2 linked regions of the Methylomonas sp. 11b genome follow. The protein of the gene in region 2 interacts with the protein of the main gene of each other region in a pairwise test. Links are inferred from orthologs where the notes say so. Each region holds a gene or a part of one and is shown on either strand. Other genes may lie near its edges.

The links.
Region 1: the proteins of METH11B_RS0105010 (region 2) and hypB interact in binary tests that used the Escherichia coli proteins (3 or more experiments, as listed by UniProt). The link is inferred for Methylomonas sp. 11b from one-to-one orthologs.

The regions. Positions count from the first base shown.
Region 1 is NZ_KI911557.1:3,812,526-3,815,794, reverse strand. What follows is about bases 1-2,946. They hold hypB (hydrogenase nickel incorporation protein HypB), read right to left. Parts: upstream 1,910-2,946; coding sequence 1,091-1,909; downstream 1-1,090. Other genes in these bases: METH11B_RS0118320 (nickel-dependent hydrogenase large subunit), read right to left, coding at 2,270-2,946; hypA (hydrogenase maturation nickel metallochaperone HypA), read right to left, coding at 1,909-2,250; METH11B_RS0118335 (HypC/HybG/HupF family hydrogenase formation chaperone), read right to left, coding at 834-1,061; hypD (hydrogenase formation protein HypD), read right to left, coding at 1-837. In the rest of the region: more of METH11B_RS0118320, read right to left, coding at 2,947-3,269. UniProt on the Escherichia coli protein: Involved in the maturation of [NiFe] hydrogenases. Required for nickel insertion into the metal center of the hydrogenase. Exhibits a low intrinsic GTPase activity, which is essential for nickel insertion.
Region 2 is NZ_KI911557.1:1,084,784-1,087,948, reverse strand. What follows is about bases 24-2,865. They hold METH11B_RS0105010 (FKBP-type peptidyl-prolyl cis-trans isomerase), read left to right. Parts: upstream 24-1,127; coding sequence 1,128-1,604; downstream 1,605-2,865. Other genes in these bases: METH11B_RS0105005 (TolC family protein), read right to left, coding at 1,669-2,865; greB (transcription elongation factor GreB), read right to left, coding at 578-1,069; METH11B_RS29375 (hypothetical protein), read right to left, coding at 407-571; METH11B_RS0105025 (gamma-glutamylcyclotransferase family protein), read right to left, coding at 24-410. Outside these bases: dtd (D-aminoacyl-tRNA deacylase), read right to left, coding at 1-3; more of METH11B_RS0105025, read right to left, coding at 1-23; more of METH11B_RS0105005, read right to left, coding at 2,866-3,165. UniProt on the Escherichia coli protein: Folding helper with both chaperone and peptidyl-prolyl cis-trans isomerase (PPIase) activities. Chaperone activity prevents aggregation of unfolded or partially folded proteins and promotes their correct folding.

The sequences.
Region 1 (3,269 bases), 2.7 Mb from region 2 along the record:
CCATTCAAATTGCGGACGCAACTCAAACACCTCGGCCATCAAGGCTTGGGCTTTAACGTTGCCGTCGCGCGTCACCGCCCGGCTGTATTCGTTTTCCACTTCATGCCGGCCATCGTTCAATTGCCGAATCAGCATCAAGGACGACTGCATCACATCCAGCGGTTCGAAACCGGCGATGACAATGGGCTTGGCGTAATGTTCAGAGAAGATTTCGTAGGGTTTGCTACCGATCACGCTGCTCACATGCGAGGGGCCAAGAAAAGCGTCGATAGCCACCGGCTCCGGCGCATCCAAAATAGCCTGCATTGCTGACGGGGTGAGTGCATGGTTGCAAAACACCGAGAAATTAGTCAGCCCTTCGGTCTGTGCCTGTTTGATGGCAACGGCTGTGGGCGGGGTGGTGGTCTCAAAGCCAATCGCAAAAAACACGACTTGCCGGTCCGGGTTATCCCGGGCGATTTTCAAGGCGTCTTGGGTGGAATAAACCATTCGAATATCGCCGCCGGCCGCTTTGGCTTTCATCAGACTTTGCCTGCCGCCACCCGGCACTCGCATCAGATCGGCATAAGTGCAGAGGATTACGTCGTGCTGTTCCACCAATTGAATCGCGTTGTCGATGCGTCCCGTCGGCAACACACACACCGGGCAGCCGGGGCCGTGAATGAACTCGACATTGCTCGGCATTAAATCCTGCACGCCGTAACGAAAAATCGCATGGGTATGGCCGCCGCAAAACTCCATTAGCCGGTAATGCCGATCTGGATTAACGGTTTGGGCAATGACCTGCGCCAATTGCTTTGCTACATCATGCTGACGGAATTCGTCGATGTACTTCATGATGCGCTTAGACCCGCTTCGGCAAACAATGCCAAGGTTTTCAGGGCTTCGTCCTCGTCGATCTTGTTTAGCGCGTAACCGACGTGCACCAGCACGTAATCGCCGACTTTCACATCATCCACCAAAGCCAACGACACTTCCACCTTGACGCCGTCCACCGACACCGTCGCCATCTGGGTCGCAAAATCAATATCGGTAATTTGGGCAGGTAGGGCTAAGCACATAGCGGTATTAAAATTTGCGGCAACGTCGGTTAAGCATACGCTATCCGCTGCAAGGCCATCTCCGCGCGCAACCAGGTCAACCAGTTTTCCATGCCCTCACCGGTCTTCGCCGATAAGGACAACACCTTGATGCGTGGGTTAACTTGCTTCGCATATTGGATGCATTGAGCACTGTCGAAATCCAAATAAGGCAGCAGATCAGTTTTGTTTAAGATCATCAAGTCGGCGGCGTGAAACATATCCGGGTATTTGATTGGCTTGTCTTCGCCCTCGGTGACCGACAGGATCACCACTTTATGCGCCTCACCCAAGTCAAAGGCCGATGGGCACACCAAGTTACCGACGTTTTCGATAAACAGCAGGCTATGCTCGGGTAGATTCAAACTTTCCAAACCGTGACCCACCCGATGCGCGTCCAAATGGCAGCCCTTGCCGGTATTGATTTGCAGTGCCGGCACGCCGGTAGCGCGAATGCGGTCGGCATCGCGGGCGGTTTGTTGGTCGCCTTCGATCACCGCGATGCTTAACTCCTCTTTCAACCGCAGAATGGTTTCGGTCAGGAGCGTGGTTTTGCCGGAGCCGGGACTGGACACCAGATTCAAAGCCAGCATGCCGCGTTCACTGAAATAGCGGCGGTTTTCGTCGGCATAACGATTGTTCTTAGCCAGAATATCCTGCTCAATCTGTACCATCCGTGCCTGCGTCAAACCTGGCGCATGAGAATGTTCTGCAGTATGTTCGTGACGATGATGTCCGTGGTCATGGCTGTGATCATGAGCATGCTCGTGATCGTGTGGTTCGTCGTGCGAGTGAATAGGGCCCTCGCCGCAGCCGCATACGCCGCACATTACTCTACCTCCAGTTCTTTAATTCGCATTTGATCGCCGTCGACGATTTGTAATTGATGACTGCCGCAGTGCGGGCATTCGTCGTATAACTGTCGCACCAGCACCTCACAGCCGCAGGGCATGCACCAAGCCACACCCGGCACGTCGATAATCTCCAAGCGGGCCTGGTCTGCGAGCGAACCTTGCATCACCACTTCAAAACTAAACCGCATCGCATCCGGCTCCACACCGGACAAAGCGCCAATCTCCAGCCACACGGTTTTGACTTTGGCAAATTGCTGGGCCTTGGCCTGTTGTTCGATAATCTGTAACACGCTCTCGCAGAGCGACATTTCGTGCATGATGATTGCTCTGTAAATTTCAGTTTTCCGGCGTTAACACCAGTCGGTATTGCACACAGGGGTCCACCGCGTTAATCAGCCATTCCGCCTGCTGCCGCAAGCCATCGACAGCGTCCGCTTGCAAAGACTTTAAACTTTGGGCCAACACACCATCGGGGTGAAAATTCCATTCGGTCGGAGCCACTATGCGGTAATCGTACACCCTGCCTTGACGCAACTCCAGGCGATGAATCAATAAGCCGCGCGCGGCTTGGACTTGCGCCAAGCCAACGTCATCAGCCGCGTATGCCGACATCATGCCAGCCATTGAGCTTATTCCCCGCGGGATTACTGCCACTTCCATTAACACGGCAACACAGCGCAGCAACAAACCATTGCCGTAACGGCTATGCAAATCCGCGAGCAAGGGTGACGCTTGCTGACGACTCAAAGGCGTCGTCTCAAAACAGCAACCCTGCCACTGCGGCGTCCGACAGAAGCCCAAAGGATCTGTGTTTTGCATCTGCCTGTCCAGTTCTGCCGGATCCAATTCCGGCAAACCCACCACAAGGCTGCTCCCCAGCGCCGGCCAATCGCGTTGATATACGGCATTCAATAGTTGCGCTGCCAATCCTGTATTTTCATCCAACCAGTCGCGCAAATGCGCTTCGTCCGAAATCGCCAGAAATCCGCTGAGGCCACCAGCAAAAATCGCTTGATCAATCAAGCTGGTCAATTCAACAAGCAAAGTCTGCAAAAACGGTCCGTCGATCTGCAACTGGCTATCCAGCTTAAACGCCTCGCCATCTTTAAATAAACACGATTTGAACTGTCTATCCAATTTTAAAAGCGCCGCAAGCGCGATCTTATCGGCAGGCTGGTCCAGCAAAACCGGCCAATCCAGTAATATCCGCCAAGCGTGTTCGCGGACCGTTTCCAGTTGCAGCAAACATTCCCGAGCGGCATCCGCTTCCGGCTCGGCGTCCAAGCTCAGCGTGGCGCGACAAGCCAGTAATGCGGCGTAAGCCTGAGCATTGCTA
Region 2 (3,165 bases):
CATGTGTGTTCCTGCAAATAGTTTAGGTAGTCGCCGCTGTGGATGCGCATTAGTTCGTTCACGGGACGATTGTAAAGATAGGTCCAAGCCAAAACGGATTGTCCATCCGGCAAACTTACCTGTAGTTCACGGCGGATATATTCGTGCGGCTGCGGAAAATCTGAAGCGCATTCTTCGTAAATATCCAGAGCCGACAGCGTGTGCTCGGAGTTTTGCATCAGATACAGTTCGCCTTTGACCAGCTTTGTTCCGCCAGCAATAGCGCCCGGATAAGCATCAATTTCGTATAGTTCGCCGTGGATAAATGCATCGCCGATGTAATCGCAATCTGCGAGAAACGGGTGTTGGATTTGATTTTGACGGCTTCGGCGCAGTGTGCCGTAGACAAACAGGTATTGCGGTTCTGTCATGAATAAATTCGGTCGACCAAGTCCTTGAACCAGCGTGGGCGAAAGGCCACGATATAAAGCAGGGTCAAACCCATCAGCGGAACCGGACCAATTTCGACAATAGTCAATAACAGAATGAAGACAAACCACTTTAAACGGGCAAACGAGGCTTGTTTACTCATGCTATTTCAGTAACGAATGGCGGTGATGTAATAACGCGTTTCTTGCTCGGCGTGTCGGACGGTTATTTCGTCGTCCAGCATCTTCTTCAATAAGGCCGTCGCCAAAGGCGAGTCTAGGCTGATCAAGCCGCCGGTGGTGTCAATTTCGTCAGCACCGACGATGCGATAAGTGATTTCCTGCCCGTCCATCGATTCCAAAGTCACCCAGGCGCCGAAAAACACTTGATTACGATTGGCCGGCTTCTCGGATACCACGGTCAAAGATGGCAAACGTTTTTGGAGATAATGAATGCGCCGGTCAATTTCCCGCAGTTCCTTTTTCCGGTAGATATACTCGGCGTTCTCCGAGCGATCACCTTCTGCGGCAGCGGCTGACAGCGCAATGGTGACATCTTTACGCCGTTCCCAGAGCTGTTTTAGCTCGGTTTCTAGGGTGCGATAGCCTTCGGCGGTGATGTACGGCGAAGATTTAGGGCGGGGCGGTCGCCAGCGTGACATGTTTTTTCGGGGAAAAGGTTATATGATGTCGGCTTTTTTTCATCCAGCGAAGACGCTTATGCAAATCACAGACAAAACGGCTGTTTCCATCCATTATACCTTAACCAACCAAGACGGTGAGCAGCTGGATAGTTCCAGAGGCGAAGAGCCGTTGTTGTATTTGCATGGCGCGGGCAACATTATTGCGGGTTTGGAAGCTGCTTTACACGGCAAGCAAGCAGGCGATAAATTCAACGTCACTATAGCGGCCGATCAGGCTTACGGTGAAGTGTCCGAAGAAATGATCCAAGTGGTATCCAAAAAAATGTTCGACGGTATGGATATCGATATTGGCATGCAGTTTCATGCCGACGTTAGCCACGGCCCCGGCATCATCACCATCGTCGAAATCGACGGCGACGATGTTACCATCGACGGTAACCATCCTTTAGCCGGCGAAGACTTGACCTTTGATGTGGAAGTTATCGATGTCAGGCCGGCGACAGCCGATGAAGTGGCCCACGGCCATATCCATGGCTCAGGTTGTCATCACTAGCAGCTGCCCCTTAGCTGCAAATCAGTAAGCGGTAAACGCGCTGCTTTTATCGCTTACCTAGCACCTAATGAGGGGTGGTGTTCAGGCCCAAATCCACCCGGCTATGCCCCAGCAAGGTGCCGGTAGCAAACGCCAAATCTATCATCGACACTTGATAGTCGCCGATGGCCCGCACTTCGCGCAGCTGAGCCTCGCCAAGCCTAGTTAGGGTTTCCAGCACCTCCGTCATGGTGCGCAAGCCTTCCTTAAATTGCTTGAGCTCGGCATCGTAATTCAAGCCGGCCAGCACCACGTTTTGGCGGGTGGCTAAAATGCGTTGCCAGTTCTGGCTCATTTGATCCAGTGAGTCGTAGATTTCCCGGCGTACGCTCAATTCGCGTAGTTGTTGGGTGGTCAGACGCTGCATGCGCTCCTGCACGGCCCGGTCCAGACGCGCCCGGCGCAGTTCGTTACTAAGTGGGATTTCCACGCGTAAGCCCACCGACCAATCCGAATAATTGCCGCTCAAGGTCTGATCGAAAGCGCCGCCGTAGGACGACGTGTCGCGGCCCAGCGCGGCGTAGTTGTAATCCAGCATGAACATCGGCAAGGTTTGATTGCTGAGATAATCGATTTTGGTCAAATCGGCGGCCAGCTTTAATTCCAGTTCCAGCAATTCCAAACGGCCGTCCAAGGCGCGTTGTGCCAGCTGCTCGCGGTCCAGATTAAATTCCAGCAGGGTCGGCGAGGTATCGGGGATCAGCAGGGTTTGCGAGTCCAGGTCCAGACCGGGTGCGTTCAATAATAATTTCAGCTGGCGCTGGCGGGTTTTTAAGCTGGTTTCGGCGATGATCAGCGACTCCAGGCGTTCGGCCACGCCGATTTCCGCACGGTTGATTTCCACGCTGGCGGTCAAACCTTCCGCCACCCGTTTTCTCACCATGTTCAGGTTGTTCGAGGCGTTTTCGTACTGTTGGCGGCGCACGTCCAACTCGCCCCAGGCGACATACAGGCTCCAATATGCGCGTTCGACCATCGCCAACACTCGAATCGCCTGCAAGCGGGTTTTTACGTCTACCGCTTGTTGTTCGTAACGGGCGATGCGGATCCCTGCTACGTTATTGGAAATACCGGCGTCACGCAGCAAGGGCTGGCTGATGGAGAAGCGCAGCGCATTTTGATATTGGTCGGAAGCGACGCCGCGAAACTGGCGTTTGCCGTCGAACGGCGAGCTGACGGTCACTTTTGCGCCGGTACGCAATGGGATGACGATGCCGGCTTCCATGTCCAATACTTCGGTCTCCTGCGGCACGGCGGTGAGTTTGTCGATTTCATTCTTCAGCGGCGAAGTGGGATCGACCGGGGTGAAACTGACCACATCCAGATTTTGCGCGGGTGTGTTTTTCTTACCGTATTTGGCCTTGGCAAAGATCAAATCGTCGAATTTGGCTTCTTCTTCGCTAACCGCGGTGGCAGCGATTTTCGGGTCGGCCTGGGCGATCTTCAGGTCCAAATTGTTTTCTAAAGCCATGCTGCGCACGTCCGAGATGGATAGCTGCTTGCTAGTTTCCGGCGCTACTTT